3 regions of the Bradyrhizobium sp. UNPA324 genome follow, and region 1 is predicted to be linked to each of the others. Evidence: predicted binding sites of a transcription regulator. Region 1 holds the regulator's gene; each other region holds the start of a gene.

Evidence for each region. Region 1 encodes LexA, which represses DNA repair genes until DNA is damaged. Its sites were predicted from a motif close to TGTTCNNNNTGTGTTCNG; they were not measured.
Region 2: UNPA324_RS11900 (DNA recombination protein RmuC) is a predicted target of LexA. The motif match lies at 9,201-9,218, and genes of this name have one in related genera.
Region 3: UNPA324_RS34305 (ribonuclease T2 family protein) is a predicted target of LexA. The motif match lies at 7,380-7,397, and genes of this name have one in related genera.

The regions. Positions count from the first base shown of each region.
Region 1 covers NZ_LFJD01000004.1:4,475,346-4,485,845, forward strand. Annotated here, with positions in the region: gene UNPA324_RS21535 (hypothetical protein) at 1-212, opposite strand, end outside; gene UNPA324_RS21540 (molybdopterin molybdotransferase MoeA) at 346-1,557, shown strand; gene lexA (transcriptional repressor LexA) at 1,733-2,434, shown strand; gene UNPA324_RS35230 (hypothetical protein) at 3,051-3,485, shown strand; gene UNPA324_RS21555 (ComEC/Rec2 family competence protein) at 3,493-5,772, opposite strand; gene UNPA324_RS21560 (DUF2171 domain-containing protein) at 5,868-6,101, opposite strand; gene UNPA324_RS21565 (MFS transporter) at 6,470-7,798, shown strand; gene UNPA324_RS21570 (SPW repeat domain-containing protein) at 7,979-8,341, opposite strand; gene UNPA324_RS21575 (hypothetical protein) at 8,584-8,766, shown strand; gene glnA (type I glutamate--ammonia ligase) at 8,929-10,359, shown strand; gene UNPA324_RS21585 (YbhB/YbcL family Raf kinase inhibitor-like protein) at 10,377-10,500, opposite strand, start outside.
Region 2 covers NZ_LFJD01000004.1:2,427,275-2,437,774, forward strand. Annotated here, with positions in the region: gene UNPA324_RS11850 (PfkB family carbohydrate kinase) at 59-976, opposite strand; gene nudC (NAD(+) diphosphatase) at 983-1,921, opposite strand; gene UNPA324_RS11860 (HIT domain-containing protein) at 1,932-2,351, opposite strand; RNA gene ffs (signal recognition particle sRNA small type) at 2,582-2,678, shown strand; gene UNPA324_RS11870 (DNA polymerase III subunit gamma/tau) at 2,774-4,609, shown strand; gene UNPA324_RS11875 (YbaB/EbfC family nucleoid-associated protein) at 4,635-4,955, shown strand; gene recR (recombination mediator RecR) at 4,957-5,559, shown strand; gene UNPA324_RS11885 (hypothetical protein) at 5,590-6,024, shown strand; gene UNPA324_RS11890 (AmpG family muropeptide MFS transporter) at 6,156-7,520, opposite strand; partial or broken gene UNPA324_RS11895 (GIY-YIG nuclease family protein) at 7,606-7,908, opposite strand; gene UNPA324_RS11900 (DNA recombination protein RmuC) at 7,970-9,169, opposite strand; gene def (peptide deformylase) at 9,342-9,866, shown strand; gene fmt (methionyl-tRNA formyltransferase) at 10,005-10,500, shown strand, end outside.
Region 3 covers NZ_LFJD01000004.1:7,149,611-7,160,110, reverse strand. Annotated here, with positions in the region: gene prmB (50S ribosomal protein L3 N(5)-glutamine methyltransferase) at 1-573, opposite strand, end outside; gene UNPA324_RS34340 (molybdenum cofactor biosynthesis protein MoaE) at 573-1,055, opposite strand; gene moaD (molybdopterin converting factor subunit 1) at 1,059-1,310, opposite strand; gene pgsA (CDP-diacylglycerol--glycerol-3-phosphate 3-phosphatidyltransferase) at 1,307-1,924, opposite strand; gene uvrC (excinuclease ABC subunit UvrC) at 2,021-4,063, opposite strand; gene UNPA324_RS34320 (outer membrane protein) at 4,319-4,942, shown strand; gene UNPA324_RS34315 (cold-shock protein) at 5,070-5,285, opposite strand; gene UNPA324_RS34310 (23S rRNA (adenine(2030)-N(6))-methyltransferase RlmJ) at 5,552-6,412, opposite strand; gene UNPA324_RS34305 (ribonuclease T2 family protein) at 6,629-7,333, opposite strand; gene UNPA324_RS34300 (hypothetical protein) at 7,453-7,914, opposite strand; gene UNPA324_RS34295 (hypothetical protein) at 8,100-8,387, shown strand; gene UNPA324_RS34290 (DUF3617 domain-containing protein) at 8,431-8,961, shown strand; gene UNPA324_RS34285 (haloacid dehalogenase type II) at 8,976-9,704, shown strand; gene UNPA324_RS34280 (ATP-binding protein) at 9,720-10,500, opposite strand, start outside.

The DNA of each region.
Region 1 (10,500 bases):
TGAAACGCGGCCTCGATCTCGGCGTCAGAGGCAAACTGCCGGAGGTTCGCTTGTGCGAGCCCCTCAAGGACCGCAGGAAGATGGCTGGGGTCGATTTCCTCGGGCTCCCCTACGTTGCCGGTCAGAGCCAACATCGCGCGCGCGATCTCGTCCTGGCTATCCGCAGGAAGCTGCCGCACGGCTTGGAGTGCCTCTTCGAGCAACTTTGTCATCGACGGAAAGATAAGCCCAGGTTGCGCCGAAACGAGGTGCGTCTTCTCGCTCGACTGAGGGCCCCTTTTGCGTCGGTCCCTCCGCTCGGCTAGAACCATGCCGATCCAGCCTTGATTTGTTGCGGAGTCGCCTGTGGCCCTGATGCCGGTTTCCGATGCCCTTGCTGCGGTGCTGGCGGGGGCAGAGCCGCTGCCTGAACAGATGGTCGCGCTCAATGAGGCCTATCACCGCGTGCTCGCGCACGATGTCGCGGCGCGGCGCACCCAGCCGCCGCAGGCCATGTCGGCGATGGACGGCTATGCCGTGCGCGCGGCTGATGCGGCGACGATCGATTCCAGGCTGATTGTGATCGGCGAGGTCGCAGCCGGCCGTCCTTTCGCGAGAGCGGTCGGCGCCGGCGAAGCCGTGCGGATCTTCACCGGCGGCGTCGTACCCGACGGTGCGGACGCGGTCGTGATCCAGGAGGACACCGTCGCGGACGGCACCAGCGTCACGATCAAGGAAGCCGCGATCACCGGACGGCACATCCGCCCGGCCGGCGTCGATTTCCGTGAAGGCGACGTCCTCCTGCGCAAGGGAACCCGTCTGACAGAGCGCGATCTCGCGCTTGCGGCCGCGATGAACCACCCGCAGCTCGCCGTCTGCCGCCGCCCGAGGGTCGCAATCCTCGCCACCGGCGACGAACTGGTGATGCCGGGCACCACGCCCGGGCACGGCCAGATCGTCTATTCCAACGGCTACGCCCTGCACGCGCTCGCCCGCAGCGAGGGCGCCGAGACCATCGACCTCGGTGTCGCCGCGGACACCATGGAGGCCACCTCCGCCGGGATCCGCCGCGCCCGCGAGAGCGGCGCTGACATCCTGATCACGACCGGCGGCGCGTCGGTCGGCGACCACGATCTGGTCCAGCAGGCGCTCCGGGGCGAAGGCATCTCGATGGCCTTCTGGAAGATCGCGATTCGGCCCGGCAAGCCGATGATGCACGGACGGCTCGGCGCGATGCGCGTGATCGGCCTGCCCGGCAATCCGGTGTCGTCCTACGTGTGCGCGTTCCTGTTCATGGTGCCGCTGATTCGCGCTTTGTCGGGCCATTCAGTGATTCATCATCGTCGCGAGCGCGCCGTGCTGGGCCGCGACCTCGGCGCCAACGACCAGCGCGAGGATTACTTGCGCGCGCGCCTGGAGCTGCGCGACGACGGCACGTCCGTCGCTATTCCCGTCAGCCACCAGGACTCCTCTCTGCTTGCGAATCTTGCTGCGGCACAGGTACTTCTCGTGCGCCCACCGTTCGCGCCGAAGGCCGAGGCCGGCAGCCCTTGCGAGGTGCTACGGCTCCCCGTCTGAGCGCTCGGCCACACGCATTGCGCGAGTTTCGCTTCGTTCACGGTAAATTAAGCAGTTGCGGAACATGTATCGAACATATAGTGTCCGTTCATGATTTGTTTCGAGCATGTAGCGGCTTATCGCTGAACTCATCGTCTCGGAATCGAACGACATCAACCGGGGGACTTTGGTCGAGATGTTAACGCGCAAACAATACGAGCTTCTGCGGTTCATCAGCGAACGTTTGAAGGAAAGCGGCGTGCCGCCCTCCTTCGACGAGATGAAGGATGCGCTCGACCTGCGCTCGAAGTCAGGCATCCACCGCCTGATCACCGCGCTCGAGGAGCGTGGCTTCATCCGCCGCTTGCCCAACCGCGCCCGCGCCATCGAAGTGATCAAGCTGCCGGAGCTCCAGGCTGCCGCCGGCGCCCGGCGCGGCTTCACGCCAAGCGTCATCGAGGGCAATCTCGGTAAGATCCGCGCGAGCTCCAGCCCATCCGTGGACGAGGGCGAGCGGCCCGTTGCGGTGCCCGTGATGGGCCGCATCGCGGCGGGTACGCCGATCGAGGCGTTGCAGACCCGCAGCCACACCATCAGCGTGCCGCCCGACATGCTCGGCTCGGGCGAGCACTACGCCCTCGAGGTGCGCGGCGATTCCATGGTCGAAGCCGGTATCCTCGACGGCGACATGGCGCTGATCCAGCGCAACGAGAGCGCCGATACCGGCGACATCGTGGTGGCGCTGATCGACGACGAGGAGGCCACGCTCAAGCGCTTCCGCCGCCGCGGCGCCTCGATCGCCCTCGAGCCCGCCAATGCCGCTTATGAGGTGCGCATCCTGCCGCCGAACCGCGTGAAGATTCAGGGCAAGCTGATCGGGCTTTACCGGAAGTACTAATTCCGGAAAGGACTCGATCCGGAAGCATTTGGCGCCTACGTGCTCCTTCGATCGGCATCGCCGATCAGAGATTGGAGCGGATGAATGTCCGCTCCGGCTGGATAGTCTTTCCGGTTCTGCACAGATTATCCGCCCCCCTCCTCCAGGCGACATCCTCGGCGGACTGCACCAAGCAACATCGCTTCACGGCCTTTCGGGTTCGAGAGGACAGCCGAGCGCTGGATCGTTTGGATGCAGATGCAGCCGTCGCGGAGCTGATTGCGGATGGGCACGCGGGGACACTGCCGCGCAAGCGCATCACCATGTCCGCAACAACTCGGCAGTGAATGCCGCACGCCGCAGCGCCCGCAATGCAATTACGCAGTCTCGCGATCGCGCTGGGATGCAGGCTGTCGCATTTGCCGTCATTGACACGACGACATTGACACGACGCCGTCCAAATGCACTGCAGCCCGCTTTGTTCCTAGTGAATCCGGGAAAGATAATGTGATCGCAGCGCACGGATCCCAGCCGCAGATTCGCCTACAACCAAGCAGAGCGTTGGTGCTTATACTCTGACAGAGGCCTGCGCCTCCAAGAGGGGTGCGGGTCGCTATCTTCGCATGAGGAGCACCCGATGTGTGACTATAGCCTGCATGCCGTCGCGACGCGCCCCGCTGAAGTCGGCGAGACGATCGTCACGACAACCTTCCGCGGCACCTCGACGCGCGGCTTCGCCTCCGAGGCCGATCTCTCCGTTGCGGTCTGCCTGCTGCCGGGAACGGAGCTCGCCTTCGCCGACAACGTCCGTTACGACAATCGCTGGATCTGGACGCGCACCGTCAACTCCCGCGTCGGCAAGTTCGGCAAGATCGATCCGCACATTCCCGATCGCCATCATGACGCGATCGAATTCCCTGATGGCAAGTACGTGCTGGTGACTCAGCTCGTCGAAGGCCAGCGCGCAACCGTGCTGCAGCTGCCGGTGACCCAAGCGGTCGGCGAGCGCGAGCACAAGCCGCAGATCGTCGCCGACAGCCAGCCGCCGGTCACGCCCCTGCCGATGGGCTGACAGGGGCTCAGTCCTCCGCCTGAAGATCGGCCTCGGACGGGGTCGCATCCTTGCTGCGCGGAGCTGCCGCCCTCGGCATGAGGGCTCCTTCGAAATCTCCCTCGCCGGCGGCCGCCGGCGACCAGGGACGGTTCGTGCCCCTCGCCCTCACCGCCTGGACCGCAAATCCGTCGCCACGCTGCGTCAGAGCCAGCGCGCCCTGGCGGACGAGCCGCTGCCGGTCCACCACCATCGCCGCGCAATCGGGTGGCGCAGACCGTGACGTCACGACCAGCGCGGCGCGGCTGCAATCGTCCGCCAGCGCGTCGATGCGCGAGGCCAGCGCGACCAGCCGCCCGTCGGCGAGCGGTGTGACGCAGCCGGCCTCGTCGCACGACACCGCTTCGGCCAACGCGCTATTGCCGGCATCGCGCGGATCGGCGTCGGCCGCCAGCCACTCCTTCAGCAGGAAATTGTCCTTGCCCGCCCTGATCAGGTGCAAACGCCCGTCCCCGCCCCGCACGGCAACGCTCGCGCCGTCCCCGGCAATGAGAATATCGGGCTGCCGCACCGACAGGCCCCAGGCGATGGCAGTCAGCAGCACCACGGCACCGCCCCAGCGTAAGGGCGTGCGCAAAAGGCCCATCAGGATGATGACGAGGCTCGCTGCGATCAGCGGCGCGATGCCGAACGCCGGGATGTGGCCCACTGCGCCCGGCAATGCCGCCACCCAGCGCGAAACCGCGACCATCCAGTCGATGCCGAGGCCCATCAGCCACCAGAACATGCCGTCGAGCCCGAACGGCGCTGCGAGCAGGCCGAGCAGCCCCGCCGGCATCACCAGCGCCGAGACCACCGGCATAGCGCCGAGATTGGCGAGCACACCGTAGGGCGTGACGCGGTGGAAGTGGAAGGCGGCATAGGGCGTGGTCGCAAGCCCCGCGATCAGCGAGGCCAGGAACAGCATCGCGATCTCGCGGCCGCCCCACAGCGCGACGCGCGCCGTCGCGGAATGATCGGGCGATGCGAACAGGTTCGGCATGCCGATCTGCACCAGCGCGACCAGCCCGAGCGTTGCCGCAAACGACATCTGGAAGCTCGGATGCACCAGCGCCTCCGGCGCAAGCGCGAGCACGATCAGCGCCGCCACGGCCAGCGTGCGGAAGGTGATGGCGCGGCGATCGACCATCACCGCGATCAGCACCACCGCCGTCATGAAGAACGATCTTTGCGTGGCGACCTCTGCCCCCGAGAGCAGCAGATAGAACGCAGCCGCCACCAGCGCGGCGGCGGCCGACCATTTCTTGATGGCGAAGCCGACGGCCAGGCCCGGGATCAGCGCCAGCAGCGCGCGCACGGCGAAGAAGACGACGCCCGCGACCACCGCCATGTGATAGCCGGAGATCGACAGAACGTGCCCGAGTCCCGAGACGAACATCGCGTCATTGACGGGCGTGGAAATCGTATCGCGCCGCCCGGTGAGCAGCGCGGTTGCGATCGCGCGGTTGTCGCCCTCGAGGGTTACGCGGATGCGGGCATCGATCGCATCGCGCAGGCCCTGCATGAAGGCGGCATAGCGCAGCCGCAGGCCGCCTTCATCAGGCGGTATTGAAGCCGTGATCGCGCCCATCACGAAGCCGGAGGCACCGATGCCCTGAAAGAACATGTCGCGCGAAAAGTCGTAGCTGCCCGGGCGCATCGGCGAGAGCGGCGGCATCAGCCGCGCCTTCAATTGAACGAAGCTGCCGACCTCGGGCGCGGTGCCCTTGCGCACGGACAGGCGGACGCGTTCCAGCTTGACGTCGCTGCGCTGCGCCTCCATGGCGGTGACGCGCAGCACGAAGCGATCGGTGCGCTCACGGATGTCGCGCGTCTCGACGAATCCCGACAGCGACACCGAATAGAGCGGTTTTGCCAAAACGGTATGCGCGATGCGCGCGGTCTTCCAGGTCGCCACGGCAAAGCCGGAAGCGACCGCCGCAATCATGAGCGCCGCGGCGAACAGCCGGCTCCGCCGCAACAGGATCGCGCCGAGCAGGAGTGCGGCGGCCGTCGTGGCGACAACCCACAGCACCGGCTCGTGATCGGCGGCAAAATACAGCGCGATGCCGCCGCCAAAGGCGACCGGCACCCACGGTAGCAGGCGCCCGGGGCCAGCTTCGGCGCGGGCCCACTCCCGCAATGTCTCGACGATCGCAGGCCAGATGCCAAAGCCGGCCGGAACAAAGCCGCGGGCGGGCGCAGCGCGGCCGACCGGCCACGTCCCGACAACTCCCTGGGCGCGTACTGGCCGGCCCGGCTCCGCCATTTCCCTGCACCTTACGCGACGCGATTGGCACTGAAGCTACCGGAACGTGCGGTCAGGCGAATAGCGGTACAGATCGGGAACGCGGGAAGGCGCCCCTACTTTTCCTCTTCCATCGTCACGGCCACCGACGCCTTGGCCGACAGCCGCACCTTGTTGCCCTCGACCTCGGCAACGAGGCCCTTGTCGACGAAATGATGATGGCCCTTGTGGCTGCCCTCACCGCTGTCCTTCTTGGTCAGCTTGATGCGGTTGCCTTCGACCTTGTCGACGGTGCCGACATGGACGCCGTCGGCGCCGATGACTTCCATATGCTCTGCGATGTTCTGCATGGTGGGATCCTTGTTGGACCCACACAACGTCTGAGAGGCCTTTCCGTTCGTTCGTGACAAAACCGTCCGGCGCGATGGGCGACCGTTCCATCTCGGATCGGGGCAGCCTCGCTTCAGGTCGATTGAGCCGAAAGTCTCATAAGAAGCCAGCCCCGGCAGGATTACACTGCTTCTACGCCTCCCCGGCCGACGGGCAGGCGTGATAGCTCGCGGTACCGAAGAGACCGCTGGAGCTCTTTCTCAGGTGACTCAAGCAGCCCTGAGACCAGCGGACGCAACTCGCAATTCTCGCCTGTAGCGTCGTACGCCGCCGCGAATGGGCGCTGAAAGGCGCCAGGAGTAGCGTTTGAATTTGATAGGAGCAGCACATGGCAGTTCAAGTACCGAGCGATTTTCGCCGCGTGATTGTTGCCGCGTCGGTGGGAAACGTCATCGAATGGTATGATTTCTATATCTTTGGCAGCCTGGCCGCAGTTCTGTCGGTTAAGTTCTTCGAGCAGACCCACGCGGTTGCAGCCCTCCTCAGCACGATCGCGCTGTTCACTGCAGGATTCCTGATCCGTCCACTGGGGGCTTTCCTCTTTGGATGGATGGGCGACCGGGTCGGGCGAAAATATACATTCCTGGTCACGCTGAGCGGAATGGGATTGGGTACGGGGGCAATCGGGTTGATCCCGACCTACCAGTCCATCGGTCTCACGGCGGCGTTCGTTCTATTCGGCTTGCGCATGATCCAGGGTCTGTGCCTGGGCGGCGAATATGGCGGCGCCATCACCTATGTCGCGGAGCATGTGCCGGATGACAAGCGCGGCTACTACACCGGCTGGCTACAGACCTCTCCGACTCTCGGCATCGTGGTGTCACTGGGCGTGATCATCCTGACACGGACCTGGTTCGGCAATCAGGTCTTCGACGAGTGGGCATGGCGCGTTCCGTTCCTGGTGTCATTCCTGTTGGTAGCCATCGCGATCTATATTCGGCTCCAGCTCCAGGAGACGCCGATCTTCCAGGAGATCAGGGCCCGCGGCCAGATGACGACGAATCCGTGGAAGGAGGCTTTCCTCAGCTCGAACGTCAAATTCATCGGGATCGCAATCGTCGTCCTGATCGGACAGGGCGTGGTGTGGTACAGCGGTCAGTTCTGGGCGCTGTACTTCCTTCAGCAGGTCTCCAAGGTGGACCCGCTGACCTCCGCCTACATCGTGGGAGCCGCGCTGCTGATTGCCACACCGAGCCTGATTTTCTTCGGCTGGCTGTCGGATCAGATCGGCCGCAAGCCGGTAATCCTGGGCGGCATGTTGCTCGCAGCGATCACGTACTATCCGCTGTACCTATGGCTGGGAACGGTCACGCAGCCCGGGAACATCAACTACCCCATTGCGATCTTCATTATCTTCATCCTGGTTTGCTATGTCGGGATGGTGTACGGGCCGGTCGGCGCGTTTCTGGCGGAATTCTTTCCCGGCAGGATCAGGTACACGTCAGTGTCGGTGCCGTACCACATCGGCAACGGCTGGGGTGGTGGATTGGTGCCGTTCATCACGTCGGCGGCTTTTGCGGCGACCGGGAGCATCGGCTACGCGTTGATCTACCCGATTGCGGTGCCTGCGGTGTGCTTCGTGCTCGCTGTCTTCCTAATGCCGGAGACGCGCAAGATCAGCATCTGGCAACCGATCGAGCCCAGAACGGCATCGTGACGGAATAGTCTTGGTGCAGGACCGCAAGGCCCTGCACCATGGCCGCATCGGCCCCTCAGCGCGATAACGATCATTCGGATCCTCGTCACGCCCACACGTTGTCCGCGGCATGGTCAAGTCGAGCCTCGCCTCCGGCCGCCGGCGCATAGCGGTCGGCGGAGAGTTCGGCCGATTGCTGTTTCAGCCGGCCGGGTGATGCCAGCGATCGTGCCACCAGGCGCTGAAGTCACGATCGGTCATCAGCTCCCAGCCACTGAGCAGGATCACCAGCAGACCAGACAATACGCTGCTCGCCGTGGTTGACGCCTGGTCATAGCCAATGGTCCAAGGCGCCAGCAACAGCGCTAGGCCCAGCAGCATTTCGCCCCACTCTTCCAGGTAAGACGGGATGACAAAGGCCTCTACGGCAAACAGCATGACGCCGAGCCCAAGCGCGATGGTGATCCAGACCGCCGCCCCGGATGAACCCAGGACGAAGGACGACAGGACCAGCCACACGCCCACCAACAGGCTGGCAGCGTCTTGCCAATGTTGGATGCGCATAATGCTCACCTCCCCTCTGGTATTTATATGGGGCGCACCGTTGAAGAATCATCCCTCCGGCCTGCGTTGTGTTGCCGCGACTGCCGGTCCGGAACCTGCGTTCAATCCTGGCCACCCATGCCCTGCAAAGGCCCTTGCGAGTGCGGCGCACCAGGATGCAGATTGTCCGAGCTTGACAGGTGTCAATGTCTACCGCTCCCGGCCTACCCAGTTCGCGCCCGGAACAAGAGGGAGATGACGCCATGCGAGAAATGGAAATCCACGACTATGCGCGGCAGTTGCTGGAAGCACATGGCCCCAAAGCCATTGCCGAAGCCGCCCAAAACGCCATCGATCTCGAGTCAAAGGGCGAGCTCGAACTGGCCCGAACCTGGCGGCATATCGAAGACGCCATGAAGCTCATGCGCGGGCCACACCAAAGCTGAAGCGGCCGCCGCGCGCGCAAAACTGCCTGACTGCGAGCTGCGCCATGCCGGACTGAGGCTGACGCGGCGCCAGCGTTGAACGTGGACCACAGTCCGTCGCAAGCCGCTCGGTTGCGGCCGAACGGCAACGCGATCTCAGGACGCTGATCTGGGAGCGAAGCCATGGTTGCGAAATGTGCGACAGCCGACGATCTCGTGAAGGCGATCAAGGACGACAACGTCCAGATGATCGATTTGCGGTTCACCGACCTGCCGGGGATGTGGCAACATTTTTCCGTCCCGCCAAGCGCGGTGAATGCCGATGCCCTCAATGAGGGCATTGGATTCGATGGCTCATCGATCCGCGGCTTCCAGGAGATCCAGGAAAGCGACATGCTGGTTGTCGCGGATCCGGCGACGGCCTTCGTAGACCCCTATAGTCAGGCAAAGACGCTGGTCCTCATCTGCAACATCAGAGACCCGGTGACCGGCCAATCCTATAGCCGGGACGCCCGCTACATAGCCCAGAAAGCCGAAACCCACCTCAAGGGCACCGGGCGGGCCGATACGAGCTACTTCGGCCCGGAAGCGGAGTTCTTCGTATTCGACGACGTACGCTACGGACAGGGCATCAACTACGCCATGCACGAAATCGATTCCAGCGAAGGCAGCTGGAACACCGGCGCAGAGGAAGCACCGAATCTGGGCCACAAACCGCGCCCGAAGGAGGGATACTTTCCCGTTCCCCCAACCGACAGCATGCAGGCGCTACGCACCGAAATGGTGCTGACGATGGAATCGCTGGGGATCCAGATCGAAGCCCATCACCATGAGGTCGCGACCGGCGGTCAAAACGAGATAGATATGCGCTTCACCACGCTGACCCGCATGGCCGACAATCTGATGATCTACAAATACGTGGTGAAGAACACCGCGCATCAGCACGGCAAGACCGCGACGTTCATGCCAAAGCCGCTGTTCGAGGACAACGCTTCGGGCATGCACGTTCACCAATCGCTGTGGAGGGGTGAGACCAATCTATTCTACGACAAAGCTGACTATGCCGAGTTGAGCCAGCTCGGCCGCTACTATATCGGCGGGCTATTGAGCCACGCCTGGGCGTTGTGCGGGCTTTGCGCCCCCACCACGAACTCCTACCGGCGGCTGGTGCCGGGTTATGAAGCTCCGATCAACCTCGTCTACTCCCAGCGCAATCGCTCCGCCTGCTGCCGGATTCCGATGTATTCGCCGAATCCGCGCGCAAAGCGCGTCGAGTTTCGTTCACCCGATCCGTCCTGCAATCCCTACCTGGCCTTCGCTGCAATGCTGATGGCCGGCCTTGACGGCATCGACAACCGGATCGACCCGGGCAGCCCGATCGACAAGAACCTGTACGACCTCCCGCCTGCGGAGGCGAACGAGGTGAAGTCGACGCCGGGATCGCTGGATCAGGCACTTGACGCGCTCGAGCGCGATCACGCATTCCTGCTACGCGGCGATGTCTTCACCGCGGATGTGATTGAAACCTGGCTCGACTACAAGCGAAAGAAAGAGGTCGATCCAATCCGGCTGCGCCCTCACCCTTACGAGTTCCATCTCTACTACGACATCTAGGGCATTTTTTCGCCGGCCTACCTCTCATACCAACCGACGAGGGTCGCTTCCGCGATCACGTGCTTGCGCGCCTCTCGCTCGACGTCGGCGCAGGATGCATTGGCCTTTGCCGGCAGGCCCTCGATCGAGAGGGCAAGCAGT
Region 2 (10,500 bases), 2.0 Mb from region 1:
GTTCCATTTCAGGGTTCTATTTCCCTGATATAGAGAAAATATTTCTATAGCAAGCCCATTATCGCGGCTCAATGCCGGCCGGCGCTATTCGGACGTCGCGTAAAAGCTCTTCAACTTCAAGGCGTTGCGGGGCGGCTTGGCCGCCGCCATGGCGGGTGCATTTCAGCGCTGCGGTGGCCGCGGCGAATCGCAGCGCCTCCCGTACCCCTTCGACCTCGGCGAGGCGAAGCGCGAAAGCGCCATGGAAGACGTCGCCGGCGCCAAGCGTATCGACCGCCTCGACCGGAAAGGCCGCGGTCTCCTCCAGCTCGCCCGTCTCGTTCAGCCAGATCGTGCCATTCGGGCCGCGGGTGGCCGCGAGAAAGGCGGGCGTCAGCACGGCCAAGCGCCTCAAGGCCTCGCCGTCGTCGGCAATGCCAGCGGTCTCCTGCACCTGCTCGCTGGCGAACAGCAGGTGCGATGCCGCCGTCACGCCGACGATGACGGGAATGCCGCGCCGGCGTGCCTCGGCGCAAAGGTCCACGCAGAACGATGCGCAGCGGCTTTCGACCAGAACCGCGCGGCAGTCCGTAAGCAGGTCGTCGGCGTCGGGCAGCTTGATCGTCCACAGACCGGGATCGCGATAGATCGTCAGCGTCCGCTCACCTGTCGCGTCGATCATGATCGCGGAAACCGGCGTGGTCACATCGGGCATGCGCACGATGTGCGTGGTGTCGATGCCCTCCTGCGCCATCTGCGCGAGAATGAAGCCGCTCGACATCTCCCGCGCATCGCCCATGGGGCCCGCGAACGCGACGCGGCCGCCAAGCCGTGCAATGGCGATTGCGGCATTGAGCGCGTTGCCGCCGCAGATCTCGGCGAGATGCGTGGCGTTGGCCTTGCTGCCGCGCGCGGGGACGGCCTCGACCCGAAAGGTGAGGTCGCGCACGGGAATGCCGATGCAGAGGATGCGCGGCGCGGCCTTAAGGTGCGCCATCGGTGGTCAGCTCTTGTCGTGGACCCAGCGGCCGAGCAGGTGATGGGCGATGGCGAAGGGATGCGGGCCGGCGAGCCCGTCCGGATGCGTCCGTGTCAGCATCAGGGCGGCCTCCTCGCGCGTGAACCAGCGCGCGTCTTCCAGCTCCATGCGATCGACGACGATGTCCTCGCTCACGGCCCGCGCGCTGCAGCCGATCATCAGCGACGATGGATAGGGCCAGGGCTGGGTCATGTAATATTGCACGTCGGTGCAGCGAATGCCGGATTCTTCCAGAATCTCGCGGCGCACCGCGTCCTCGATGGTCTCGGCGGCCTCGACGAAGCCGGCGAGGCACGAATACATCCCTGCCGGAAACTGCTTCTGGCGGCCGAGCAGGCACTTGTCGCCGGAGGCGACCAGCATGATCACGACCGGATCGGTGCGCGGAAAATGCTCGGCCTTGCAAGCCGGACAGTCGCGCTTCCAGCCGCCTTCCTTCATCGCGCTGCGCGTGCCGCAATTGGCGCAATAGCCGTGGCGCTGGTGCCAGCTCACCATCGATTTCGCCATCGCGATCGCCGAGAGCTGGTCGGGAGGGATCGCGCCCTGCATCGCCATGCCGCGCAGCTCCGTCAATGTGTAGTCCTCGCGCCCCACCAGCTTCTCGGCGGCGGCCTGCGACAGGCCCATGCCGAACATCGCGGCGCCGTCGCGCAGGCCGAGGAAGATCGTGCCGGGATTGGCGCCGCACTTGAGCGCCTCGTCGATCGCGAGCAGCGCGCGCACCTTGTCGCCCTCGCGCTTCACCAGCAGCGAGTCGCGATAGACGACATAGGCGCGCGAGCTCGGCTTCTGCTCCATCGCGAACAGCTTCTCGTCGTCGCGCCGCAGATGCGCGGCGCGATCGAGGATGTTGGTGACGAAGGCCGGCTGCCCCGGCGGAAATGCGTCGAATGCTGACATTATCGTTCTTTCAACCCAACCAGATCTTGCGGCGAAGCACGCTGATGAAATTCTGAACCTCTGCGGCGTCGTGCGCCAATGGCGGCATCACGCCCCAGACCGGCCGCGGCCAGGCGGCGTCACTGGTGCGGCGCGCGATGATGTGGACGTGAAGCTGCGGCACGAGGTTGCCGAGCGCCGCGATATTGAGCTTGTCGCATTTGGTGATCTCCTTCAGCGCGCGCGAGACGCGGGAGATCTCGGTCATCAGCTGCGCCTGCTGCACCTCGTCGAGATCGATGATCTCGACCGTATCGGGCCGCCGCGGCACCAGCAGCAGCCAGGGGTAATGCGCGTCCTTGATGACCAGGACCTTGGACAGCGGCAAATCGCCGATATCGATGGTGTCCTCTTTCAGGCGGGAGTGCAGCGACCAGGCGGGTTCGGGCATGAAGGCTTCTCTGGATTGATTCTTACCGTCGCAGAGACCACGCCCCCAGACAACATGCGTATGCGTCGTGGTCCGTATGCGCCAGGTCGGGTAAACCACGCGCTTCCGTCGCTGAGAAACAGGCCCGAAGGGGCGGAGCGGAGCGATTCGGGCCGGAAGCCCCCAGCGGCCGTGGGAACAGCCCCAGACCCCGCTTGCTTTCCGCCCCTTTTGGCCCCAAATAGGGATCGGGAGATTGGCGGTGGACGAGCCACTCGCCAACCGGGTCAGGTCCGGAAGGAAGCAGCCCTAACGAGGTCCGGATCGGGTCGCTCGTCAGTCTCCTACCTGTTTTTCGAGCGAACCAGCGCCGGCGGCACCTGCCGCCAGCGCGCTCCTTTCCGCAAAAGCCGGCCAAGAGACATTTCATTGCGGATCGACCGATGACCGACGCTGGCGCCCCTCCCAATCCCGACAGCGCCGGCCCGGCCGGCAACGCGCCTTACCGGGTGCTGGCGCGCAAATACCGTCCCTCCTCATTCGACGATCTGATCGGCCAGGAGGCCGTGGTCCGAACCGTCTCCAATGCGTTCGAAACCGGGCGCATTCCGCAGGCCTGGATCCTCACCGGCGTCCGCGGTGTCGGCAAGACCACCACCGCGCGCATCCTGGCCCGTGCGCTCAACTACGAGATGCCGGATGGCTCGGTGAAGGGCCCGACCATCCACATGCCGACACTGGGCGTGCATTGCCAGGCGATCATGGAAAGCCGGCACATGGACGTGCTGGAGATGGACGCGGCCTCGCATACCGGCGTCGACGACGTCCGTCAGATCAACGACAGCGTGCGCTATGCGCCGGCCAGCGCGCGCTACAAGGTCTACATCATCGACGAAGTCCACATGCTGTCGACGGCGGCGTTCAACGCCTTCCTGAAGACGCTCGAGGAGCCGCCGGAGCACGCCAAATTCGTGTTCGCGACCACTGAGATCCGCAAGGTTCCGGTCACGGTGCTGTCGCGCTGCCAGCGGTTTGATCTTCGCCGCGTCGAGGCCGACGTGCTGATGAAGCACCTCGCCAATATCGCGGCGAAGGAAAACGTCGAGATCGAGCCGGAGGCGCTCGGCATCGTCGCGCGCGCCGCCGAAGGCTCGGTGCGCGATTCGCTGTCGTTGCTGGACCAGGCGATCGCGCATGCGGCGGGCACTGTGAAGGCCGACGCCGTCAGGCAGATGCTGGGTCTTGCCGACCGCACCCGCGTCATCGACCTCTTCGATTCGCTGGCGCGCGGCGACATCGCGGCGGCTTTCAAGGAGTTCCGCGACCAGTACGATGTCGGCGCCGACCCGATCGTGGTGCTCTCGGATCTGGCCGAGTTCGTCAATTTCGTCACCCGCGTGAAGATCGTGCCGGCGACTGCCGACAACGTCGCCTATGGCGAGACAGAGCGCGTGCGCGCGAGGGAATTCGCCTCGAAGATCTCGATGCGCGTGCTGTCGCGGATGTGGCAGATGCTGCTCAAGGGCATCACCGAGGTGCAGGCCGCGACGCGCCCCGCCGCGGCCGCCGAGATGGTGCTGGTGCGCATCGCCTATGTCGCCGACCTGCCGACGCCGGACGAAGCGATCAGGATGCTGGAGCAGAACGGGGGCGGATCGCCGGTCGTGAGCGGCGGCGGAGCTGCGCGCAGCAGCGTGCCGGCCGCCCCGGTGGCCTCCGCCGCGCCGGTGTCGGCTGCGCCCGTGCGCATGCCGACATCGCCGCCGACCGCGTTCGGCGGCGGCGCCCGGCCGCAGATGGCCGCGTCCGCACCGGATCCGCAAGGCGCCGCGCCCCAGCTGCGCGTCACGAGCTTCACCCAGCTCGTTGCGCTGGCCGGGCAGAAGCGCGATCTCATGACCAAGGGCGCGCTCGAAGGCGACATGCGCCTCGTCCGTTTCGAGGAGGGCCGGCTGGAAGTCGCGCTCGAACCCAACGCCTCCAAGACCATGATCTCGGAGCTTGCGAAGAAGTTCGAGCTGTGGACCGGCCGGCGCTGGACCATCATCGTCTCCAACGAGCAGGGCCAGCCGACGCTGCGCTCGGTGAACCAGGCGGCCAAACAGGAGCATGCGCGTACCGCGGAGGCCGATCCGCGCGTGCGGGAGGTGCTGTCGCGTTTCCCCGGCGCGAAGGTCGTCGAGGTCCGCAGGCTTGCCCCCGAGACGCCGGAGTCCAATATAAACACCGACTATGGCAGCGACGATCCGCTAGAGGATTTCGACGGCGACGATCTCTGAGCCAAGCTTTCAAGGACAGACACCGATGGCTGATTTTCTCGGCATGATGAAGCAGGCGGCGCAGCTGCAATCCAAGATGCAGGAGATGCAGGAGCAACTCGCCAACGTGGAAGTCGAGGGCATCTCCGGCGGCGGCCTCGTTGCCGTGCGCATGACCGCGAAGATGGACGTCAAGGCCGTCAAGATCGATCCGTCGCTGATGAAGCCGGAAGAGCGCGAGGTGCTGGAAGACCTGCTGGTCACCGCCATGGGCGATGCGCGCCGCAAGGCGGAGGCCGCCATGCAGGAGAAGATGCAAACTCTCACTGGTGGGCTCGGCCTGCCGCCGGGGTTGTTCGGCCAATAATATGGGCGCTGTTGCAGGTCCCGAAATCGAACGGCTGGTCCAGCTGCTCGCACGGCTGCCGGGCCTCGGTCCGCGCTCGGCGCGGCGCGCGGCGCTGCACCTGATCAAGAAGCGCGAAGCGCTGATGATGCCGCTGGCCTCGGCCATGCAAGTGGCGCTGGACAAGGTCCAGGTTTGCAAGACCTGCGGCAACATCGACACGCAAAACCCCTGCACCGTCTGCACCGATCCGAAGCGCGATCCTGCCATCATTGTCGTCGTGGCCGACGTCGCCGATCTCTGGGCGCTGGAACGCGCCAATGCGACTCAAGGGCGCTATCATGTGCTGGGCGCGACATTGTCGCCGCTCGACGGCGTCGGCCCGCAGGATCTGACCATCGACGCGCTGGTTGCGCGCGCCCACGATGCGCAGGTGCACGAAATCATCCTGGCGCTGAATGCGACGGTCGACGGTCAGACCACGGCGCATTACATCACCGACCTGCTTCAGGACGCCAATGTGAAGGTGACGCGGCTCGCCCACGGAGTTCCCGTTGGCGGCGAGCTTGATTATCTCGACGAAGGTACGCTATCGGCAGCGATGCGGCAGCGCACCCTGTTCTAGCAATCCAAAGATCTCACGGAACGGAACGACATGACGAAACTTTTCGCCACACGATTGGCTTTGGTCGCGACGATGGCGATGCTGGTGAGCCCGGCCATCTCCGCGCAGCAGGGCGACGAGGCTCCGCTGCCGTCGAAACCCGGCAAGCCGATCAACAATGGCGACGTGCTGTCGGGCGAGCTGAACGCGATGAAGGTGCGCGACGGCAAGAACGGCAAGCGGGTTCCGATGTATCAGATCACCTCCGAACCGCGCCGCCTGCCGGCGCCGAACGGGCTGTGCAATCTCGAGACCGGCCCTGAGACCTTCCAGCTCGTCACTTCCAGCGACGCGCAGGCCACGCAGTTGAAATCGTTCGTCGGCAAGGAAATCTCCGTCAAGGTAGACGAGATCGCCTGCGCCAGCGATGCCGGCCAGATGAGCGAGGCCGTGATCACGAAGTGGAGCCTGATCAGGAAGCAGTAGGGGGGGCGGTCCGCGCAACTCTCTCCGCCGTCATTGCGAGGAGCCCTTGCGACGAAGCAATCCAGACTATTTCCGGGGAGCTATTCTGGATTGCTTCGCTTCGCTCGCAATGACGAAGGAGAGACGGGAGCCTACACCCTCACCGGCCCCAGCGCCTCGAAATGCCCACGCTTCTGCAACCAGGCCAGCAGCATCAGGCTCGGGATCGCCACCAGCACACAGATCACGAAGAACAGCGGCCAGCCGGTCGTCTCCGCGACGAAGCCGGCGCCTGACGACAGATAGGTCCGCCCCACCGCCGCGAGCGCGGTGAGCAGCGCATATTGCGTCGCCGTGTGCAGCGGGTTCTGGCACAGCGCCGAAAGGTAGGCCACGAAGATCACGGTGCCGACGGCGCTGGTGAAATTCTCTGCGCAGATGGCGAACGCCAGCGCCCATTGATTGGTGCCGACGATGGCGAGCCAGGAGAAGGAGAGATTGGCCAGCGCCTGCACCACGCCGCCGATCCAGAGCGATGTCGCCAATGAGTAACGCCGTGCGACGAAGCCGCCGGCAAAGCCGCCGATCAGCGTGGCGGCGAGGCCGACGCCCTTCACGATTGCCGCATAGTCGTTGCGGGTGAAACCGAGGTCGATCACGAACGGCGCGGTCATCGTTCCGGAAAAGGCGTCGGTGAACTTGAACAGCACGACGAAGGAAAGCGCGGCGAGCGCGTCTTTCCTCGACAGGAACTCCGAGAAAGCCCCGATCGCCGCGTGCAGCACCCGCGTGAACGCGGTCTCTGTTTTCGTCGCAGCTTCAGCCTGGACCGATTGCTCGGGCTCGGTCGCGACCAGTGCGGTGATCGTCCCGATCAGCACCATCGCCGCCATCACGATATAGCCCCACATCCAGGCCGATGTGCGCGTGATGCCCGTGCTCTCGAAGCCCGAGACGATGAACAGCGCGCCTGCGGTCGAGACCAGCATGCCGATGCGGTAGGCGGCGACGTAAGCCGCCATGCCGGCGGCCTGCTCGCTCTCGGGCAGGCTCTCGACGCGGAAGGCATCGACCACGATGTCCTGCGTCGACGACGTCGTCGCCACCAGCAGCGCGCCGAGCGCGACATAGAACGGCGAGCGCCCGGGGTCGGTCATTGCCAGCAGCAGGATCGCGACGATCAGCAGGGCTTGCGAGAACAGCAGCCAGCCGCGCCGCCGCCCGAACGCGCGGGTGAACAGCGGCACATGCAGCGCGTCGACCAGCGGCGCCCACAGGAATTTCAGTGTGTAGGGCGTGCCGACCAGCGCGAACAGCCCAATGGTCTTCAGGTCGACCCCGGCCTCGCGCATCCACACCAGCAGCGTCGAGCCCGACAACGCCAGCGGCAGGCCGGAGGAGAAGCCGAGGAACAGCACGATCAGCACCCGCGGCTGCAGGTACACGGCAAGGCTGTCGCGCCAGGAGGCGGCGGGAGCATCGGTCGCGGCGGAGGAGGTCGCGTCAGGGGCGGTCATGGGGTGGTGTTAGCAGATTCTGGCCCTACAGGTGAGCTGTCGTCGCCCGGCTTGACCGGGCGACCCAGTATCCCAGAGGCCGAAGTTATGGAGGACCCGCGATCCCCGGATAGAGGTCGTTCCAGTCTGGATTGTCTTTCTCGATCAGCGCGATCTTCCAGTCGCGCTTCCACTCTTTAGCCGCTTCTCTCGCTTGATCGCATTCTCGGGATCGTCGAATTGCCCGGAAATAGACCAGCTTCACGACGCCGTATTCTTTCGTGAAGCTCTCAATCAGCTGCAATTTGTGTTCCGCCACACGGCGGATGAGATCGTTCGTCACGCCGATGTAAAGCGTGCCGCCGATCGTGCTGGCGAGGATGTAAGCGTAGTAGCCGCGTGCGCCCATCTGCCGTCTCTGGGATACTGGGTCGCCCGGTCAAGCCGGGCGACGACAGTGTGCCTTAAATTCACTCCCCCGCCTGGAGCTTCCGCGGAAACAGCTCGCCCGGAGCCGCCGCCACCAGCCGCGGTCCCTCCGGCGCATCCGCCTTGCTGAAATCGAGCTCCTCGATGCGTCCTGCGCGCTTCTCGATCTTGTCGGCGGAGATCAGGATCTGGCGGACGTCCTCGTTCGCATCGGAAAAATGTTTCTGCAGTTTGACCACGCGCTCGCGCAGGCGGCCGAGATCGTCGCCGAGCTTGATGACCTCGGTTTGGATCTGGTCGGCGGCATCGCGCATGCGCGCGTCCTTCATGATCTGCTGCATCACCTGGATCGCCAGCATCAAAAGCGAGGGCGACACCAGCACGACGCGGGCGCGATAGGCCTTCTGGATCACGTCGTCGAAACCGTCGTGGATCTCGGCGTAGACCGATTCCGACGGCACGAACATCAGCGCCATCTCCTGGGTCTCGCCGGTGACGAGATATTTTTCGGCGATGTCGCTGACATGCTTCATCACGTCGCCGCGCAGCCGCTGCGTGGCCACGCGCCGCTCCTCGTCGCTGCGGGCGTCGTGCAGCGCCGTCATCGCCTCCAGCGGAAACTTGGCGTCGATGCAGAGCGGGCGCTGGTCCGGCAGGAACACGACGCAATCCGGCCGCTTGCCGGTCGAGAGCGTGAACTGGAACTCGTAGGATCCCTTCGGCAGCCCGTCCTGGACGATCGCCTCCATCCGCGCCTGGCCGAAGGCGCCGCGCGACTGCTTGTTGGCGAGCACATCCCGCAAGGTCGTCACCTGGGTGGTGAGATCGGTGAGGTTCTTGTGCGCGCTGTCGATGATGCCGAGCCGCTCATGCAGCGCGCGCAGGCTCTCCATGGTGTTGCGGGTGGAGTGTTCCATGGACTGGCCGACGCGATGGGTCACCGAATCCAGCCGCTCATTGACCGCCCGCGCCATCTCGGCCTGACGTCCCGCCAGCGCCTGGGTCATCGCATCGACCCGGCCGGAGGATTCGCTCTGGGCCCGCAGCACCTCACTCAGGCGCTCCTCGAGCTCGTCGGCCCGGATCGCGTGCGCCATCGCGAGTTCCGCGCCGCGCCGCCCGGATCGCGCGATCGCCACCGCAATTACCACCAGCAGGATGAGGACGAGCGCACCGAAGCCGATCAGCGCGTCGATCGTGCGCACCGGCCAGTCGCCCAACGTGAAAATGATCTCGTTCATGCCGACCGTTCTAGCCGATTCGCCGGGGGGCACGAACGAATAGCGAACGCCTGTGGGTCGACCGCCCCCTAATCTTTATGGTTAACGAAAGCTGAAGTTTTATGGTTAGCGAGGAGTTAACGGGGTTCCTCGCCGCATTGACCGCATCCGGCATGGGGCTTAAATCGCGGCCATGGCCCTCAGAGAAATCATCATCCTGCCCGACAAGCAGCTGCGTCTGGTCTCCAAGCCGATCGAGAAGGTCACGGCCGAGATCCGCAAGCTTGCCGACGACATGTTTGAAACCATGTACGACGCGCCCGGCATCGGCCTCGCCGCGATCCAGGTCGCGCAGCCGCTGCGGCTGATCACCATGGACCTCGCCAAACGCGACGAGAACGGCGAGACCAAGCCGCTGCCGCGCGTGTTCATCAACCCCGAGATCATCGCCTCCTCCGAGGAACTGTCCGTTTACGAGGAAGGCTGCCTCTCGATCCCCGAATATTACGAGGAGGTCGAGCGCCCTGCGAAAGTGCGCGTGCGCTTCACCGATCTCGATGGCAAGGTGCACGAAGAGGACGCCGAAGGCCTTTACGCCACCTGCATCCAGCACGAGATCGACCATCTCAACGGCGTCTTGTTCGTCGACTATCTGTCGAAGCTCAAGCGCGACCGCGTGATGAAGAAATTCGAGAAAGCCGCCAAGCGCGCGGAGTAGGGCGTCATTTTTCCCAGCCGTCATGGCCGGGCTTGACCCGGCCATCCACGCCTTGCTTCCTGTACCGCCAAGAACGTGGATGCCCGGGACAAGCCCGGGCATGACGGAGAACCGGAACTCTTAACCGAACGCTGCCACATGTCCCTTCGCCTGATCTTCATGGGCACGCCTGATTTCTCCGTGCCGACGCTGCTTGAGCTGGTCGCGCATGGCCACGAGATCGCAGCCGTCTATACCCGCGCGCCGAAGCCGGGCGGGCGGCGCGGTCTGCAATTGCAACCGACCCCGGTCGAGGAGGCCGCGCGACGACTCGGCGTGCCCGTGTTGACGCCGAAGACGCTGAAGACTCCCGAAGCGCTTGACGAGTTTCGTGCGTTCGACGCCGATGCAGCCGTCGTCGTCGCCTACGGCATGATCCTGCCGCAGGCGATCCTCGATGCGCCAAAGCTCGGTTGCTACAATTTGCACGCTTCGCTGCTGCCGCGCTGGCGCGGCGCTGCGCCGATCAACCGCGCGATCATGGCAGGCGATGCCGAGAGCGGCGTGATGGTGATGAAGATGGATGTCGGTCTCGATACCGGCGACGTCGCCATGGCCGAGCGCCTCGCGATCACCGACACCATGACTGCGGTCG
Region 3 (10,500 bases), 2.7 Mb from region 1:
AACCTCGAGCGCGCCCTTGGAGATGTCGACGGCGTCGACCATGGCGTTCGGGAAATGATGCGCGGCGAGGATGGCGAGGCATCCCGACCCGGTGCAGAGATCGAGCACGCGCCCGACTTCCGTGGGGTCGTCGATCAGCGAGCCGGCCTCGCCGTCGCTGCCGAAATGCGAATCCAGGAGTTCGCCGATGAAGGAGCGCGGAACGATGACGCGCTCGTCGACATAGAAGGGCAGGCCACGCATGTAGGTCTTGTTGACGAGATAGGCGGCCGGTTTACGCGTGGTGATGCGTCGATGGATCAGATCGAGGATGGTCTTGCCTTCGGCCGCGGTGACGCGGGCGGGGGCAAAGGTTTCGAACTGCTCGGGATCGAGATGCAACGCTTCGCCGACCAGGAAGGCGGCTTCCGCCACCGGGTCGGTCGTGCCGTGCGCAAAAGCGAGCTCGGCTTCGACAAAACGGCTCACGGCATAGCGGACGAAATCGAACAGCGTGACAAGCTCGCCGGATCCCACTTTCGCGAACTTCGGCGCAATGCGGCCGCGCGCGGTCTTTTTTGCAACTCGTGCCATCAGGATTTGGTCCAGCGTGCGGCGGCCGCGTCGTCACGGGCGTGGGCTTCGACCCAGCCGGTGCCGGTGGCGCTCTCTTCCTTCTTCCAGAACGGCGCGCTGGTTTTGAGGTAGTCCATCAGGAACTCGGCCGCCTGGAATGCGGCTTGACGATGCTGCGAGGCCGTCAGCACCAGTACGATGTTCTGGCCCGGCATGAAGCGGCCGACGCGGTGGATCACTGTGACGCCGTTCAGCGGCCAGCGCGATGTGGCCTCGTCGGCATGGCGCCTGATCTCTTCCTCGGCCATGCCGGGATAATGCTCGAGCGTCAGCGCCGCGACCTTCGCGCTGTCGTCGTCGGCGCGGCAGATGCCGGAGAAGCTCACGACCGCACCGATGTCGGTGCGGGTCTCGGTCAGGACCGCGATCTCACGGGCGATATCGAAATCGTCTTCCTGGATGCGGATGGTGACAGGGCAGGTGGTGACAGGGGAGGTCATGGCCTAGCCGCCGGTCATCGGCGGGAAGAACGCGATCTCGCGGGCGCCCGCGATCGCAGCGTCCGATTTGACGTGGGCGTGGTCGATGGCGGCGCGGATCACCTTCGGCTTCTCGAACGCGTAGGCATAGGCCTCGCTTTGGCCGGACAGCCAGGCGATCAGCTCCGCGACGGTGCGCACGGTTGCGGGCGGCTCGATGGTCTCCTCCGCCTTGCCGACGCGCTCGCGTACCCAGGCAAAATACTTCACCTTCATCCCTCGTCCTCCTTGATGAGGTGATGGATGCCGGCGCGGAAATAATCGTAGCCGGTGTAGATGGTCACGATCGCTGAGGCCCACAGCAGCGCGAGGCCTATCATCGAGACCACGGGCACGATCTCGTCGCCGGCAGGTCCCGCGAGCAGAAAGCCGATCGCAACGAGCTGGACCGTGGTCTTCCACTTCGCAAGCTTGGTCACGGGCACGCTGACGCGGAGCGCGGCGAGATATTCGCGCAGGCCCGAGACCAGGATCTCGCGGCACAGGATCACGATGGCGGCCCAGAGCGACCAGCCATGGATGATGCCGTCGGCGGCCAGCATCAAAAGGCAGGAGGCGACCAGCAGCTTGTCGGCGATCGGATCGAGCATCCGGCCGAAGGCCGATTGCTGATTCCAGATTCGCGCATAATAGCCGTCAAGGTAATCGGTGACCGCGGCGGCGATGAATATGGCGACCGCGACCCAGCGCAGCCACAGCGGCTGATCCAGAATCGACTGCGCATAGATGCATCCGACCACGACCGGGATCGCGGCGATCCGGCCATAAGTCAGGAGATTCGGGAGGGACATCGCGCGGCTGGTCGTCCCTCGTGTCGTGGCGATGTTCATCCGTCCTACCAATACCGCTCAAGCCTGAAGGTCAACCGTTCCGCCCCCAGATGGGGTGCGGGATGCGACGACCATATGACCGAGGTCCCCTTTAGTTCATCCCGGCTGGGGATGGAAATACTCGAAAATCCTGCGGGCGCTCTCGGCGCTCACCCCTGGAACCTTGCCGAGATCGGCGATCGAGGCGCGTTCGATCTCCTTCAGGGTCCCGAAATGATGCAGCAAGGCACGTTTGCGCGACGGGCCGATGCCTGGAATCTCCTGCAAGCCGGCCTCGCGGATGTCCTTCTTGCGCAGCTTGCGGTGCGAGCCGATGACGAAGCGGTGGGCCTCGTCGCGCAGGCGCTGGATGAAGTAGAGCACGGGGTCGCGCGGCTCCAGCTTGATGGCCTCGCGTTCCGGCATGAACAGGGTCTCACGGCCGGCATCCCGGTCCGGTCCCTTGGCGACCGACATCAGCGACACCTGGGTCAGCCCGAGATTGGCGAAGATCTCGCGGACGGCGTTGAGCTGGCCGCGGCCGCCGTCGATGATGACGAGGTCGGGCCATTGCGGGAAATCGTCGTCCTTGGCCTTGGTGCCGGCGTCCTCGGGCGAATTGATGAGGCGCTTGAAGCGACGCTCGAGGACCTCGCGCATCATGGCGAAGTCGTCGCCGGGTGTGATCCCTTCCGACTTGATGTTGAACTTGCGGTACTGGTTCTTCACGAAACCATCGGGGCCGGCGACGATCATGGCGCCGACCGCATTGGTGCCCTGGATATGGCTGTTGTCGTAGACCTCGATGCGCTTGGGCGAATGCGGCAGGCTGAGCGTTGCGGCCATGGCGTCGAGCAGACGACTTTGCGTGGCGGTATCCGCGAGCTTGCGGCCGAGCGCCTCGCGCGCATTGGTCAGCGCGTGGGCCACGAGCTCCTTCTTCTCGCCGCGCTTGGGCGCGGCGACCTCGACCTTGTGACCGGCCTTGATCGCCAACGCGTTGGCGAGCAGCTCGCTCTCCTCGATCTCATGCGAGAGCAGGATGTTCCTCGGCGGCGGCTTGTCGTCGTAGAACTGCGCGAGGAAGGAGCCGAGCACCTCTTCCGGGGTGAACGACTTCTCCGCGCGCGGAAAATAGGCGCGGTTGCCCCAGTTCTGGCCGGTGCGGAAGAAGAACACCTCGACGCAGGAGAACCCGCCCTCCTGGTGGATGGCGAACACATCCGCTTCCTCGACCGTGCGCGGATTGATGCCCTGCTGCGACTGGATCGCCGAGAGCGCGGCAAGGCGATCGCGGTAGAGCGCGGCGCGCTCGAACTCGAGCTCATTGGCGGCCTTCTCCATCTCGCCGGCAAGCTCCTGCTTCACCGCATGGCTCTTGCCGGACAGGAAGTCGCTCGCCTCGCGCACCAGCGTCGTATAGCCGCCGAAGTCGATCTCGCGGGTGCAGGGGCCGGCGCAGCGGCGGATCTGGTAGAGCAGGCAGGGCCGGGTGCGGCTCTCGAAGAAGGAATCGGTGCAGGAGCGGATCAGGAACGCGCGCTGCAGCGCCGTGATGGTGCGGTTGACCGCGCCGGCGGAGGCGAACGGACCGAAATAGCGCCCGGGCCGGCTCTGCGCGCCGCGATGTTTCAGGATCTGCGGCGCCCAATGGTCGCCGGTGATCAGGATATAGGGAAACGACTTGTCGTCGCGCAGCTGCACGTTGAAGCGTGGCCGCAGCTGCTTGATGAGGTTGGCTTCCAGCAGCAGCGCTTCGGTCTCGGTGTTGGTCGAGACGATCTCAACCGTCACGGTGGCCGCGATCATGCGCAGGATGCGCGCCGGCTGCGGCGCGCTTTGCCGCGCATAGTTCGACAGGCGCTTTTTGACGTTCTTGGCCTTGCCGACATAGAGCACGTCGGCATTCGCATTGAGCATGCGATAGACGCCGGGCGAGGTCGGGGCGAGGCGGACCGCGCGCTCGATCGCCTCGTGACCGGTCGCAAGCGGTTCTTCGCCGACCGCGCCGCTCTCTTCGAGGATGTCGGGCAGCCGCGCCTCGTCCTCGTCGTCGCCGCCGGTCGTCGCGGGATCGAGGTCGGGCGGCGTGTCGCTCGCGGCAGCCTGGGGCAGTTTGCGCGCGCGGTCGTCAGGATTGTCGGTGGAATCGTGAACCATGGGGCGAATTTAGGCGCTGGGGGTGCCGATTTGAAGTTCCGGCCGTGCGGCACGCACAGGACGGCGGCGCAGTTCCCGGTAACGCTTCCTTAAGTCTGTTAAGCGCTCGGTAACCCAGCTTAACAGCCCTTTAACTTAAAACTCTCGATAAATCTTACGCGAAAAAGTGGTGGTTCCGTAACCATGCGGTTTTGCCTCGCGCGGCGGCGCAGGCGCCGGCCGCATCCGGTGACGGCAGTTGCGTTGGAGTGTGTGATGAAGAGGCTCGTTGTGGGCGCGGCCGCGTTGGTTGCAGCCGGCTGGACAGCTTCGGCAGAGGCCGCCGATCTCAGTTACGGGCAGCGCGCCCCCTATACCGTCAACCAGCCGCTCAATGCCTATAGCTGGGCGGGTCCCTATCTGGGCGGCAACATCGGCTATGAATGGGGTTCGGTCGACAACAATCCCTCGAAGCCGTCGGGCTTCGTCGGCGGCGTGCAGGCCGGCTACAATTTCCAGAACGGCCCGTTCGTGTTCGGCGTCGAGGGCGATATCCAGGCCACCGGCGCCGAGGATACTTTCGCGCCGTGGAAATTCTCCAATCCTTGGTTCGGCACCCTGCGCGGGCGCGCCGGCTATGCCTTCAGCAACGTGCTTTTCTACGGCACCGCGGGCCTTGCCTTCGGCGAGCTGCGTGGGCAGACTTTCGGCTGGGCGGAATCGCATACCACCGCGGGCTGGACCATTGGCGCCGGCGCGGAAGTCGGCCTCGCTCCGAACTGGAGCGCCAAGCTCGAATACCTCTACATCGATCTGTCGACGAGTCAGTTCGCAATTACGGGCGTGTCAAACGGCTATAGCGCCAGCGTTGTTCGCGCAGGCGTGAACTATCGTTTCTGATAGCTGAAGAAGAAAATACCGGACTACAACCTCCCGGCCGCTCGCGGCCGGGATTTTTTTGCGCCAAGTATTTTTTGCGCCAAGTATTGCGCGACGTAATTGCGCCGGGTGTTTTGCGTCAGGCCCGCTAGGAAAGGATGACCAGGTTGACCGCCTTCGGTCCCTTCCCCTTCTTGTCCGGTTCGACTTCGAAAGTAATGCGCTGTCCTTCCGCAAGGTCCTTCAGGCCGGCCCGCTCCACAGCAGTAATGTGCACGAAGACGTCGCGGCCGCCGTCGTCGGGCTTGATGAAACCGTAGCCGCGTTCGCCGTTGAAAAACTTAACCGTTCCCGTCATGGCCATCGGGAAACTCCCCCTCATTGCTCCTCCGCCGCGACGCAGACTCACGTCACGACATGACCGGGCGTTACGAAGCCCGGGAGAGCTGGCCATCCTTGGACGGACCCTAACGGTCCGGCCGGATCTTTCTTAGGCCTTCACTCCGCCGCAACCATTCGCGGAAGCGGAACGTAAAGCCAGTCACGCAAACAGCATAATACGGTTCTCTGCAGATTGACTACCGCTCCTGCATATTTTTCCCAAGAATGCCGGAGTGTTACGGCCTTGCTTTAAGGCTTGGGTACCTCCAATCGGAATCTGGCAGCGCCGCCCTGGCCGAGCGGCATTTCCAGCTCGGGCAGGATGGTCTTGAGTTCGCCCTGCAGCGTGTAGGGCGGATTGACGATCAGCAGCCCGGTGGAGGCGAGCGCCCCGCCATCGAGCTGGGGCGCGACGCTGAACTCGAGGCGCAGACATTTTCCAGGTGGTTTTGCTGCAGCTGCGAGCCGCGCCACCGTCTGGGCCAGCGTGTCGGTGGCACGCCGGTTCTTGGCCGGATACCAGATGATATAGATACCGGTCGGCCATTTCGCGTAGGCGGTGGAGAAGGCTTCGCCCAACCGTTCGAACTCGTCCTTGGCCTCGAAGGGCGGATCGATCAGCACGAGGCCGCGCCGCTCCTTTGGCGGCACGAAGGCCGGCAGCGCCACCCAGCCGTCGAGGTCGACCACGCGGGCCTGTTCGTCGCGGCGCAGCACGCCGATCAGCGCTTTCCGCGCTTTCGGCTCGAGCTCGCAGGCGACGAGCCGGTCCTGCGGCCTGAGCAGGCCGCGCGCGATCAGCGGCGAGCCCGGATAGGCCTTGAGCTCGCCCTTCGGATTAAAGGCGCGGACGATGTCGAGATAGGGCTTGGTCAGCGCCGCGCTCTCGTTCGACAGGCGGGCCTGCATCAGCCGCGCGATGCCGGTCAGCCATTCACCGCTCCGGCGCGCCTCGTCGCTGTCGAGGTCGTAGAGGCCGGCTCCCGCATGGGTGTCGATGACGCGGAACGCCCCCGGCTTGTCCTGCAGATAGGTGATGATGCGCGCCAGCACGATGTGCTTGATGACATCGGCGAAGCTGCCGGCGTGGAAGACGTGGCGATAGTTCATGAGAAGAGCACTACGCCACGTGATGGCTTGAGCAAAGAGGCACAATCACGTGTCCCGGACGCGTCGCAGCGTATAACGCTGCGCTGCCGAGCCGGGACCCAACAGGGGGCATGGAGTCCTATGCAGCATGGGCCCCGGCTCTGCAGCGCACCGCCGAAGTGGCGCGGCGCTGCGTCCGGGGCACAAGAGGAGAGTGCAGCGCGCGCAACGATGGGATCAACCGCCCCTGATCGGCGGCATCGTCACCTGCTCACGCCGGCAGGCGCGGCGATCGGTTTCATCGCAGTCGCGGAATTGCAGGTCCTTGCTGAGGCAGATGCGGACCTCGGAGAGCCGAGTGCGGTTGCAGGTGACCGAGACGGCGGCATTGCTCAGCCCCGGATTGGCCTTGATGAAGGCCTCCTCGACTTCCGCGGGCGCCACGGTCTTGGCCTGCGACAGATCGAGATATTCGGCCGGAATCTTGATCGCGGCGCGCGCTTTGCGGATCGTCTCGAAATAGCTGCGGTCGGCGAGGCCCGAGCAGGTGCCGTGCTTGTCCCATTCGTTGAAGATCAGCCCCGGCGCCGGCATCAGATCGAGCATCGAGGAGACGATGCTGCGGTTCAGCCGCGGCGCGGGCCGCTGGCAATATTCCGGGAAGCCGTTCTCATATTGCGGCCACAGCCCGTGCACCACGAAGGCGTAGGGCCGTCCGCCGCACTGGATCTGGGAGCGGCCGCCACGCTCGGCCGCCTCTTCGCAGAACGAGGGCGACCATGACAGCGACAGCACATAGAAATCGAACTCGCCCGGCGCGTTCTGCCGCTTGTCCTGGGCCTTGGCGTCACCGGCGAACGAGGCGAGGCCCGCGGCAAGGATCAGGGAAAGGGCCAGCGAGATCACCAGGCGGGAGAAGGAATGCAATCTGGAATGAAACATGGCAACGCCCCTCAACTAGACTGTGCAAGGAAGCCTAGCAGGCGACAGGAACATTTCAAGAACAAAATTCAGCCGACGCCGTTTGACCGCTGACCGCCCCGAATCGGGGCGCTTCGAACTCAAGGCCTGGCGGCGCGGCAGGCCGGATTGTAGGCCCAGTTGCGGTCGAGCCCGACCACGCACCATTCGACGCCGCTGCCGTAGCCGGCGAACCCACCATCCTCGATGAGCGAGAAATGCACCTTGCGCACCTTGCCGTCGTTGAGCATGGCGTCAGCGGTGCAATAGCGGCGGGGAATGTTGTCGGACTGCCAGGGCCGGAACGCGGTCTCGTGAACGGCGGAGAACCCGGTGATCTTCAACGAGGAATTCCAGAACGTACTTTCCTTTTCCCAGAACTCGGTCGCGATCGTCGGCAGCGCCCTGTCGCAATCGGCGACGGCGCCGTCATAGCGCGGTCCGCTCAGCCAAAAATTCATCTCCAGCGGATTGGCGGCCCTGGCCTCGCCGAGCGACACCGCCCCGAACATGAGGCCGAGCACGGCGGCATAGCGGAATGATTTTAGGGAGGGCGCGCGCATGTTCAATCCGGACAGCTAAGGTCTTGCGAAGGTGGGACGGTGCCGCGAAGGCCGGGGGAGGTCAAGTGCAGCGCGGCAACACTTCGCCAGGAGTTGACCACAGTGTCGCGGTCGGCAGGGCTTCGGTTCTTTTCACTTCCATCCCGGCACCGTAGACTGGCGGCCAGGAAATCGGAGTGACGGGAATGCGAATCATTGCGGCCGCGGGCTTTCTTGCCCTGGGTATGATGGCGAGCCAGTCGGCGCGCGCCGACTACGTGCCGCCATTCAAGGGCAACGACACCGGCGGCATCATCGCCTATTCGATGGCGACCCAGGTCGATGCCCGGCAAGTGGCGGTCGATCACTGCGCGCGCTATGGCAAGGTCGTGAAATTCCTTGGGGTGCAGGCCTATGAGGGCGGCTATATCTCGTTTTCCTGCCGCTGGGTGCCCTATGGCGCCGCCGACCAGCCGATCCGCACGCTCTACTGAGGCGTTGTCGTAACGCCGCTAGTCTTAGTCGGGAGCTTCTCGCATGACGCGCAAACTCGCTTTGCTCGGCTCGACGCTTTGCCTCGTGGTGTCGGCGGGCAGCGCCATCGCCGACGATCTGCCGGTGCGCAAGGCCGGTCTTTGGGAAATGAAGATGGTCAGGACCGGCACGCCCATGCCTGAGATGACCATGCAGCATTGTACCGACGAGACCGTCGACAAGGAGATGAACAACAACGTCTCGCCGATGGCCAAGCAGATATGCTCCAAGCAGGACATCAAGAAGACCGCCACCGGCTATGTCAGCGATTCCGAGTGCAGCGTCGCCGGCATCAGCACGACCTCGCACGCCGAGATCACCGGTGATTTCAATTCGGCCTACACGGTGAAGACCTCGTCGCACGCGCAGGGCGGCGCTGCCGGTGCGGCGGGGCGCGATACGACGATGCAACTCGACGCGAAGTGGCTGGGGGCCTGCAAGCCGGATCAGAAGCCCGGTGACATCGTGATGCCCGGCGGCTTCAAGATGAATGTGCGCGATATGGACAAGCTGAAGGCGCTACTGCCGAAGTAGGAACGGGTGCGGAGATGAATGCGAACGGGCTTGCGGACATCAAGGCAATCACGTTCGACGTTCAAGGCACCTGTGTCGACTTCTACCAGCCGATCCTGCGCGCCGGTGCCGCGATCAATGAGACTAAGGGGCTCGACATCGACTGGGCGGCCCTGTCAACAGAGTGGCGCGAACTCTACCGCGCTTCCATGAATGCCGTGATTGCCGGCCATCGCGGTTGGTTGCGGGTCGACCGCATTTATCGGGAAGCGTTGGACAAGCTTGTGGAAACGCGAAGCTTGTCGGATCGCCTCGATGATGCCGAGCGTGATGAGCTGAACAATGTGTGGACGAGGCTCGACGCTTGGCCGGATGTAGTCGAGGGGCTGACGCGGCTTCGTCGACATTATCTGACGTCGACGTTGTCGAACGCTGGCATGGCCAGCGTGATCGCCCTGGTCAGGAATGCCGGCCTGCCATTCGATGCCGTGCTGACGGCGGAGCTGGCCAGGAGCTACAAACCCGCGCCGGCGGTCTATCAACTCGCCGTCGATTATCTCGGCTACCGGCCGGATCAGATCCTGATGGTTGCTTGCCACAAATACGATTTGAAGGCGGCGCGCGCGTTCGGCATGAAGACGGCTTTCGTGCCTCGCGCATTGGAGTTCGGCCCCGAGGCCGCGCCCGATATCTCGCCCGAGAGCTGGTTCGACGTCTATGCGACCAGCTTCATTGACCTTGCCGAGCAACTGCAAGCTGTCTAACGGCGGCTACGTCCGTCACACCGGAATCCTCACGCTCGCCCTCAATCCCCCCATCGGACTGTCGCCGAGGGTGATGTCGCCGCCGTGGGAGCGGGCGATGTCGCGGGCGATGGCAAGGCCTAGGCCCGTGCCGCCTTCGTCCTGGTTGCGGGCATTGTCCAACCGCAGGAACGGCTTGAACACCTCTTCGCGCAAGTGCGTGGGAATGCCCGGCCCGTCGTCGTCGACGGTCACGGTCAAATAACGGTGATCGCGCTGGCCGGTGATGGCGATGCTCTTGCCGTAGCGCGCCGCGTTGGTGACGAGGTTGGCGAGGCAGCGCTTGAACGAGGCCGGCTTCACCGTCACCACGGGCAGGCCGTGGAAGGCGACGGTCGCGGTATGGCCGTGGCGCTCGGCATCGCCGCGCAGCTCCTCGAGCGCCTGCGCCATGTCGGTCGGCTGCGACTGCTCGCCGGAATCGCCGCGCGCAAAGGCGAGGTAATCCTCAAGCATCATCGACATCTCGTCGACGTCCTTGCGCATCCCCTCGAGCTCGGGGCTGTCGCCGATCAGCGCCAGCTCGAGCTTGAAGCGGGTCAGGATGGTGCGCAGATCGTGGCTGACGCCGGCAAGCATCGCGGTGCGCTGCTCCATCGTGCGCTCGATGCGCGATTTCATCTCGAGGAAGGCGACGGAGGCGCGCCGCACCTCGCGGGCGCCGCGCGGCCTGAAGTTCGGTGCCTCGCGGCCCTTGCCAAAACTTTCAGCGGCGTCGGCAAGGCGCAGGATCGGCTTGATCTGGTTGCGCAGGAAC